2 regions of the Tepidiphilus baoligensis genome follow, and region 1 is predicted to be linked to the other one. Evidence: riboswitches for the same ligand, from Rfam matches in the RefSeq annotation. Region 1 holds a riboswitch; the other holds the start of a gene.
What was found. Region 1 has a riboswitch for S-adenosylhomocysteine ahead of ahcY (adenosylhomocysteinase). Riboswitches for the same ligand answer to the same signal wherever they lie in the genome.
Positions count from the first base shown of each region.

Region 1 (4,792 bases):
GTTACGTAGACGGCAAACCCACCCAGGTGGAAACCGTGGTCCTCTCCACCCAGCACCACCCGGACATCACCTACGACGAGATTCGCGAAGCGGTGATCGAGGAGATCATCCACCCGATCATCCCGCCGGAGCTACGCGCCCCCGACATCAAATACCTCATCAATCCCACTGGGCGCTTCGTCGTCGGCGGCCCGCACGGCGACTGCGGCCTCACCGGACGCAAGATCATCGTCGACACCTATGGCGGTGCGGCGCATCACGGCGGCGGCGCGTTCAGCGGCAAGGACCCTTCCAAGGTCGACCGCTCGGCGGCCTACGCCGCGCGCTACGTGGCGAAGAACGTCGTGGCCGCGGGTCTGGCGGATCGCTGCGAAGTGCAGATCGCCTACGCCATCGGCGTGGCTCGCCCCGTGAGCCTCATGGTCGAGACCTTCGGCACCGGCAAGATCCCCGACGAGAAGATCGAGGCCCTCGTGCGCCGACACTTCGACCTGCGCCCGCGCGCCATCATCGAGATGCTGGACCTGCTGCGCCCCATCTATTCCAAGACCGCCGTTTATGGTCACTTCGGCCGCGAGGAGCCCGAGTTCACCTGGGAAATGCTCGACAAAGCCGAAGCGCTGCGCGCCGACGCCGGTCTGTGACCTTTCACGGACGCCCCATGCGGGCGCCGCGGATCATCGCCGCAAGCGGCTGCAGGCAACGCGCCTAGCGTAAGGATGCCTCCCCCATCCGAGGCGATGGGCAAGCATCCGAGCACGGAAACACGTCGCCAGGCAGCCGCGCAGGAGATTGTTCGCAGCCCGCACGAGGTGCGTCCGCAAAGTTTTTCGAACCCATCATCAGGTTTTCCCGGTGCCATACGGGAGATTTGCCAGGATACAATCCGCCTCCATGTCCTCAGACGCTTCCCTCCTGCTCGACTTCGTCCTGCTCTTCGCCGGACTCGCGTTGCTCACCTTGGGTGCAGAATGGCTCGTGCGCGGCGGCGCGCGCCTCGCAACCCGATTCGGCATCTCCCCCCTGGTCGTGGGGCTCACCATCGTCGCCTTCGGCACCAGTGCCCCGGAACTCGCCGTTTCGGTCGGTGCAGGCTTGCGCGGGGCGCCCGATCTTGCGCTCGGCAATGTGGTCGGCTCCAACATCGCCAACATCCTGCTGATCCTCGGCGTCACCGCGATCATCGGGCATATCCAGGTTCACTCTCAACTGTTGCGGCAAGAAATCCCCGTGCTGCTCGGTGCCGTCGCCCTGTTCTGCACCACCTCCTTCGACGGCATCCTCAGCCGCCTCGATGGCCTGATCCTCTTTTCCTCGATGATCGCCTATACGGTCTTTCTACTGCGCCAAGCGCGCACCCTCCCGCCCCAGGAAGAAGCAGGGCTTGCCACCGACATTCCGCGAAGCCGCTGGGACGAACACGCAGGTGTGCAGATGGCGCTGGTGCTCGTCGGCCTGGGGCTCCTCATCTACGGGGCCGACCTGGCCGTGGGGGCCGCCTCCGGCATCGCCCGCAGCTTTGGCGTGAGCGAGCTGGTGATCGGCCTCACGGTCGTGGCGGTAGGCACGTCGCTCCCCGAGATCGCCACCTCCGTCGTCGCTGCCCTTCGCGGCCATCGCGATATGGCCGTCGGAAACGTGATCGGCTCCTGCACGTTCAACCTGCTCTCGGTGCTCGGCGCTACCGCCCTGGTCGCGCCGCACGGAATCCTGGTGAGCGAGACGATACGTCACGTCGACTCCTGGGTCATGCTGGGCACCACGGTGGTGCTGCTACCCATCATCGTCTCCGGCGCCGGCATTCGCCGCAGCGACGGGGCCTTGTTGCTCGCCTTCTACCTCGCCTACCTCGTCCATCTGGGGTTGGACGCGAGCGCCCACCCCTGGCGCGAAGGCTACGTCCAGCTCATGCTCTCCTTCGTCCTGCCGCTCGCCATGGTCTATCTCATGGTGCGTTACGTGCAATCCATCGAGCGCCGCCAATAGCAGGCTGTTCGAGGCCCCTAAGCGACTGCGCGACCCTTTGCTATAATCCCCGCAACCGAGGAGCGCTGCAACCCGTCCCCGCGGGCCAGGCTCGGTTCAGATTCAACGGCGCTCACCCGTCTTCTCCGGCCGGACGGAAGACGCAGGTGAGCTGCGCATCCGCTCGGCCTCGTTCCCGAATAGGAGCATTTCGATGAACCAGGCCGTATCTACCCCCGATCACGTCGTCGCCGATCTCTCCCTTGCCGAATGGGGCCGCAAGGAAATCCGCATCGCCGAGAGCGAGATGCCCGCCCTCATGGCGCTGCGCCGCGAATACGCCGAGCAAAAGCCGCTCACGGGCGCCCGCATCGCCGGCAGCCTGCACATGACCATCCAAACCGCCGTGCTCATCGAAACGCTGGTGGCGCTGGGCGCTCAGGTGCGCTGGGCCTCGTGCAACATCTTCTCCACCCAGGATCACGCCGCCGCGGCGATCGCCGCCGAGGGCATCCCCGTCTTCGCCAAGAAAGGCGAGACGCTCGAAGAATACTGGGACTACACCCACCGCATCTTCGAGTGGCCCGACGGCGGCCATGCCAACATGATCCTCGACGACGGCGGTGACGCCACCCTCCTCCTGCACTTGGGCGCCAAGGCCGAGCGCGACCCGAGCGTGCTCGATCGTCCCACGAGCCTCGAAGAAAAAGTGCTCTTCGCCCGCGTGCGCGCGCAGCTCGAGCGCGACCCTTCCTGGTACTCGCGGCGCATCGCGGCGATCCGCGGCGTCACCGAAGAGACCACTACCGGCGTGCATCGCCTCTACCAGATGCAGGAGCGCGGCGAGCTGCGCTTCCCCGCGATCAACGTCAACGACTCGGTCACCAAGTCCAAGTTCGACAACCTCTACGGCTGCCGCGAATCGCTCGTCGACGGCATCAAGCGCGCCACCGACGTGATGATCGCCGGCAAGATCGCCGTCGTTTGCGGCTACGGTGACGTGGGCAAGGGCTCGGCCCAGGCCCTGCGGGCGCTGCGCGCCGAAGTCTGGGTCACCGAGATCGACCCCATCTGCGCCCTGCAAGCGGCGATGGAAGGCTACCGCGTGGTGACCATGGAAGAAGCCTGTGACAAGGCCGACATCTTCGTCACAGCCACCGGCAACTACCACGTCATCACCCACGAGCACATGCGCCGCATGAAAGACCAGGCGATCGTGTGCAACATCGGCCACTTCGACAACGAGATCGACGTTGATTCGCTGCGCCAATACCGCTGGGAAAACATCAAGCCCCAGGTCGACCACGTCATCTTCCCCGATGGCAAGCGCATCATCCTGCTCGCCGAAGGACGTCTGGTGAACCTCGGCTGCGCCACGGGGCATCCGAGCTTCGTGATGAGCTCCTCCTTCGCCAACCAGGTGCTGGCGCAGATCGAACTCTACACACACCCCGAGCGCTACCCCGTGGGCGTCTATCGCCTGCCCAAACAGCTCGACGAGAAAGTCGCCCGGCTGCAATTGACGCGCCTCAACGTCCAGCTCACCCGGCTCACCCCCGAGCAGGCGGCCTACATCGGCGTGCCCGTCGACGGGCCTTACAAGCCTGAACATTACCGCTACTGAGCGTGAGGAAGCGACCGATGCCGCCGCTCGAAATCTCCGTCGAATTCTTCCCGCCGCAGACGGCGGAGGGCGAAGCCAAGCTCGAGGAGGCGCGCCGGCGCCTCACGCAACGCCTGCGCCCGGCCTACTATTCCGTCACCTACGGCGCCGGTGGTTCCACCCGCGAGCGCACCTTCGCCGTGGTCGAGCGGCTGCACCGCGCCGGGCTCGACGTCGCTCCCCACCTCTCCTGCATCGGCGCCACTCGCGCCCAGATCCGCGAGATCCTGCGGCAGTACCAAGCGCTCGGCGTGCGCCGCCTCGTGGCGCTTCGGGGTGATCTCCCCTCCGGCGTGCGCGACCCCGGCGAGCTGCGCTACGCGAACGAACTCGTCGAGTTCATCCGCACCGAGACGGGCGATCACTTCTGGATCGCAGTCGCGGCCTATCCCGAATACCACCCGCAGGCGGCGAGCGCCACGGCCGATCTCGACGCCTTCGCCCGCAAAATGCACGCTGGCGCCGACTGCGCCCTCACACAGTACTTCTACAACCCCGACGCCTACGCCCACTTCGTCGAGGAATCCCGGCGCCGCGGCGTCACTGCCCCCATCGTGCCCGGCATCATGCCGATCACCAGTTTCGCGCGGCTCGCCCGCTTCTCGGATGCCTGCGGCGCCGAGATCCCGCGCTGGATCCGCAAGAAGATGGAAGCCTACGGCGACGATGCCGAATCGATCCGCGCTTTCGGCCTGGAAGTACTCGTTCGCCTGTGCGAGCGCCTGCTCCAACTCGGCGCCCCGGGCCTGCATTTCTACACCATGAATCAAGCGGAGCCGACGCTCGCGATCGCCGAGGCGCTGGGATTGACCCCGTGCGCGGCAAGCTGATCGCTGCTGCGCAGAGCCCCTTCTGCGAACCTTCTTGCCGTCTGGACGGTCGATGCTTACACTGAAAGCATGATGCATGTACCGGAGCCTTCCATGTCCAGCTTGACGATCTCCCAGATCGACGAAACCCTAGAGTCAGCCTTGAAACGGCGTGCCGCGCAAGACGGCGTCTCGGTGGAAGAGGAAGCCCGGCGTCTGCTGCGCCGCGCCGTGCTGGAAGAAGAAACACCTGGGTTCGGCCGGCGCATCGCGCAGCGCTTTCACGACCTCGGTGTGGACGATCTCCCGATCCCCCCGCGCACGGCCCCGCGACCGCCCCCCTTCCAAGACGAAA
Region 1 covers NZ_JAAAUB010000008.1:6,747-11,538, reverse strand. Annotated here, with positions in the region: gene metK (methionine adenosyltransferase) at 1-644, shown strand, start outside; gene GV368_RS06565 (calcium/sodium antiporter) at 895-1,986, shown strand; S-adenosyl-L-homocysteine riboswitch at 2,038-2,107, shown strand; gene ahcY (adenosylhomocysteinase) at 2,180-3,589, shown strand; gene metF (methylenetetrahydrofolate reductase [NAD(P)H]) at 3,607-4,458, shown strand; gene GV368_RS06550 (FitA-like ribbon-helix-helix domain-containing protein) at 4,552-4,792, shown strand, end outside.

Region 2 (4,792 bases), on a different contig from region 1:
GCGCGATCTTCACCGCCGTGTGGGTGCGGCTCGTCGTCGCCCCCCCGATGAGCAGAGGTACCGTAAAGCCCTGCCGCTGCATCTCGGCGGCCACGTGCGCCATCTCTTCGAGCGAAGGGGTGATGAGGCCGGAGAGCCCGATCGCATCCGCCTTCAGTTCACGCGCCGCGGCGAGGATCTTCTCGCACGGCACCATCACGCCCAGGTCGTGCACCTCGTAGCCGTTGCAGGCGAGCACCACGCCGACGATGTTCTTGCCGATGTCGTGCACGTCCCCCTTCACCGTGGCGAGCACGAGGCGCCCTTTGGTATGCCCGCCCGTCTTCGCCTTCTCCGCCTCGATGTAGGGCAGCAGGTGCGCCACCGCCAGTTTCATCACCCGGGCGGACTTCACCACCTGCGGCAGGAACATCTTGCCCGCACCGAAGAGATCTCCCACCACGTTCATGCCGGCCATGAGCGGCCCCTCGATCACCGCGAGCGGCCCCTTGCCTTCGACGGCAAAGCGCGCGCGCAGCTCCTCGGTGTCCTCGACCACGTGCTCGGTGATTCCCTTGACGAGCGCATGCTCCAGACGCTTTTCCACCGGCCAGGAGCGCCATTCCTGCACTGCTTCCGCCTTGGCCTCGCCCGTCTGCAGGGTCTGGGCGTAGGCCACCAGCTCCTCGGCTGCGCCGGAGCGGCGGTTGAGCACCACGTCTTCGACGAGCGTACGCAGCCGCGGCTCCAGCTCGTCGTAGATGCCCAGCTGCCCGGCATTGACGATGCCCATGGTGAGTCCGGCACGGATGGCGTGATAGAGAAACACGGTGTGGATGGCCGCACGGACCGTTTCGTTGCCGCGAAAGGAGAACGAGACGTTGGAGATGCCGCCGCTCGTCTTGGCGTGCGGCAGATGTCCGTGGATCCAGCGCACCGCCTCGATGAAATCGACGGCGTAGTTGTCGTGTTCGGGAATCCCCGTGGCGATGGCAAACACGTTGGGGTCGATCACGATGTCCTCGGGCGGAAACCCGTCGGCCACCAGCAGCCGATAAGCGCGCTCGGCGATCTCGATCTTGCGCGCGAAGGTGTCGGCCTGCCCGCGCTCGTCGAAGCACATCACCAGCACCGCCGCGCCATAGCGCCGCGCGAGCCGCGCCTGCGCGAGGAACGTCGCCTCCCCTTCCTTGAGCGAGATCGAATTGACGATGCCCTTGCCCTGCAGGCATTTGAGCCCCGCCTCGATCACTTCCCACTTGGAAGAATCGACCATCACCGGCACGCGGGCGATGTCCGGCTCCACCGCCACCAAGCGCAAAAAGCGCGTCATCGCCGCGACGGAATCGAGCATCGCCTCGTCCATGTTGACGTCGATCATCTGCGCACCGGATTCGACCTGCTGGCGCGCCACCGACAGCGCTTCATCGTACTTCTCTTCGAGGATGAGACGGGCGAACTTCTTCGAGCCGGTCACGTTGGTGCGCTCGCCCACGTTCACGAAGAGCGAATCCGGCCCGATCTCGAAGAGATCCAGCCCCGCGAGCCGCATCACGGGCTTGGCCGGGGGAAGGGGACGCGGCGCGCGACCTTCCACGGCCTGCGCGATCGCCGCGATGTGCGCCGGGGTCGTGCCGCAGCAGCCGCCCACCAGATTCACCCAACCCGCCTCGACCCAGGAGACGATCTCCGCGGCGAGCGCCTCGGGCGTCTCGTCGTAGCCGGTGGGCGAGAGGGGATTGGGTAGCCCTGCGTTGGGATGCGCCGAAACGAAAGTAGTGCAGATGCGCGCGAGCGTCTCCACGTGCGGACGCAGCTCGCGCGCTCCCAGAGCACAGTTGAGCCCGAAAGTGAGCGGGCGCGCGTGCGCGAGCGAAGCCCAGAAGGCTTCCGGCGTCTGCCCCGAGAGCGTGCGCCCGGCCGCATCGGTGATGGTGCCGGAGATCATCACCGGCCAGCGCCGGCCATGCTCCTCGAAGAGGCGCTCGAGGGCGAACACCGCCGCCTTGGCGTTCAAGGTATCGAACACCGTCTCGATGAGCAGCAGGTCCGCTCCGCCCTCCACCAGCGCGCGCGCCGACTCCAGATAATCGGCCGCGAGCGTGTCGAAGTCGATGGCGCGAAAGCCGGGATCGTTCACGTCGGGGCTCAACGACAGCGTCTTCGAGGTCGGACCGATGACGCCGGCCACGAACCGGGGCTTGTCCGGCGTACTGTACTCGTCGGCGAGCGTTCGGGCGAGCCGCGCGGCCTCCCGGTTGATCTCGTAGGCGAGATGCGCCAGACCGTAGTCGGCCTGCGAGGCGCGCGTGGCGTTGAAGGTGTTGGTCTCGATCACGTCCGCCCCCGCTTCCAGATAGGCGCGGTGAATCTCGCCGATCACCTCCGGGCGGGTGAGCACCAGGAGATCGTTGTCCCCCTTGAGCTCCACCGGGTGATCCTGCAGCCGCTCGCCGCGAAAATCGGCCTCGGTGAGACCATACTGCTGGATCATGGTACCCATGGCGCCATCGAGCACCAGCACGCGCTCGCGCAGCAGGCGCGTGAGTTCCTCGGTCCGGTCCGCTTGCATACCTGTTCCCTCCACAAAAAGCAAGACGCCCGTGAAGCCTGGCGGCAGCCGGGCCTCACGAGCGTCGTTGTTCTCTCCGAGCCTGGCGGCGGGACGCCGCTGCAACGCTCCTCGGAAAACCCCGTATTTTACGGCAAGAATTCCTCGAGCAGGGTGTTGAGCAAACGCCAGCCGCGTTCGGTAGGAGCGATGCGCCAGGCAAGCGGCTCGACCAGACCTTGGGCTTCGAGCCGCGCCCAGTGCGATGCGAGCGCATCCAAAGACAGACCCGTGCGCGACGCGAACCACTCCCGTGGCACCCCCGCGTGTAGCCGCAGCGCGTTCATGAGGAACTCGAAGGGCAGGGATTCGGGTACCACCCTCGATTCCTCCTGCACGAAGGGCGCGCGCGCGGCGAGGTAGCGGCGCGGATGCTTGTGCTTCATGCGTCGCACGATGCCGCCGGGCGTGCTGAGCTTGCCGTGCGCCCCCGGCCCCACGCCCAAGTAATCGCCGAAGCTCCAGTAGTTGAGGTTGTGCCGGCAGGATTCCCCTGGCAGGGCCCAAGCCGAGACCTCGTAATGGACGAAACCGGCACGCATAAGGCGATCTTCCACCGCCTCCTCGATCGCCGCCATTTCCTCGTCGGCGGGCAAAGTCGGGGGCGCAGCGGCAAAAGGGGTATTGGGCTCAATCGTGAGCTGATAGCAGGAAAGATGCGTCGCCCCGCCGGCGAGCGCCGTCTCCACGTCCGCGAGCGCCGCCGCCGGGCTCTGGCCGGGCAGGTCGATCATCAGATCGACGTTGACGCGCGCGAAGGTACGCACCGCCGCCGCGAGCGCGGCGCGCGCCTGGGCGCCGTCGTGGATGCGTCCCAGCCGACGCAAGGCGGCATCGTCGAAACTCTGCACTCCCAGCGAGAGCCGGTTCACCCCGGCCTGCGCGTAGGCCGCGAAGCGCGCCGCTTCGAAGGTGCCGGGATTCGCCTCCAGCGTGACCTCGGCGTTTGGCGCGAGCGGCAAACGCCGTCGAATCGCCGCCATGAGCCGCGCAAGCGCTTCGCCCGAGAGCAGGCTCGGCGTGCCGCCGCCAAAGAAGATCGTGTCGACCAGCCGTCCGCCGGCACGCTCGGCCTCGGCCTCGAGGTCTGCCTCCAGCGCCGCGAGGAATTCCGCCTCGGGCACCTCGCCTGCGAGCGGATGCGAATTGAAGTCGCAGTAGGGGCACTTGCGCACGCACCAGGGCACGTGCACGTAGAGCGACAGTGGCACCCGCGCCGGATCGAGCGCGCTCAAGCGCCCTCCCGCGCGAGCCGCGCCCGCAGCCGGCGCAAGGCCCGGCCGCGGTGGCTCAGGCGATTCTTCTCCTCGGGGGCGAGCTCGGCCGCGGTCTTGCCCCATTCGGGCAGATAGAAAAGGGGATCGTAGCCGAATCCGCCCTCCCCGCGCGGCGCCGTGAGGATCTCTCCCCACCAACGTCCCTCGGCCACGAGCGGCAGGGGATCGTCCGCCGTGCGCAGAAAGACCACGCAGCTATAGAAAAACGCCCGCCGCGCCGCGCCTTCCAGGTCCTGCATCGCCGCGAGCAGCGCCGCGTTGTTGCGCGCATCCGACCGGGGCTCTCCCGCGAAGCGCGCCGAGTGCACCCCGGGCGCCCCGCCGAGCGCCGGCACCGCCAGGCCCGAATCGTCGGCGATCGCCGGCAGGCCCGCAGCGGCCGCCGCGTGCCGCGCCTTGGCGAGCGCATTTTCCAGGAAGGTCGGATGCGGCTCCTCGGCCTCCGTAATGCCCAGCGCCCCTTGCGCCAGCACCTCCCAGCCGAGCGGCGCGAGCAGCGCCTCGAGCTCGGCCGCCTTCTTCGCGTTGTTGCTCGCGAGCACCACCCGCCGTTTGCCCGAACTCACGCCCGGCTCTCCCGCTGGGCGGCGAGCAGCTCGCCGATGCCTTTCTCGGCGAGCGCGAGCAGGGCTTCGAGCGCACCCCGGTCGAATGCCCCATGCTCGGCCGTGCCCTGCAGCTCGACGAAGCCGCCCGCGCCGGTCATCACCACGTTCATGTCGGTGTCGCAGGAGGAATCCTCGGCGTAATCGAGGTCGAGCAACACCTCGCCCTCCACGAGCCCCACCGACACCGCCGCCACCTGGTCGCGCACGGGCGAGGCCTCGAGCACCCCACGCGCCACCAGCGCATCGCACGCATCGGCGAGCGCCACCCAGGCCCCCGTGATCGCCGCCGTGCGCGTGCCGCCGTCGGCCTGCAGCAC
Region 2 covers NZ_JAAAUB010000001.1:45,677-50,468, reverse strand. Annotated here, with positions in the region: gene metH (methionine synthase) at 1-2,551, opposite strand, end outside; S-adenosyl-L-homocysteine riboswitch at 2,604-2,670, opposite strand; gene hemW (radical SAM family heme chaperone HemW) at 2,680-3,825, opposite strand; gene rdgB (RdgB/HAM1 family non-canonical purine NTP pyrophosphatase) at 3,822-4,433, opposite strand; gene rph (ribonuclease PH) at 4,430-4,792, opposite strand, start outside.
Region 2: it holds a riboswitch for S-adenosylhomocysteine, as region 1 does, so the genes downstream of both, metH (methionine synthase) here and ahcY (adenosylhomocysteinase) in region 1, are expected to answer to the same signal.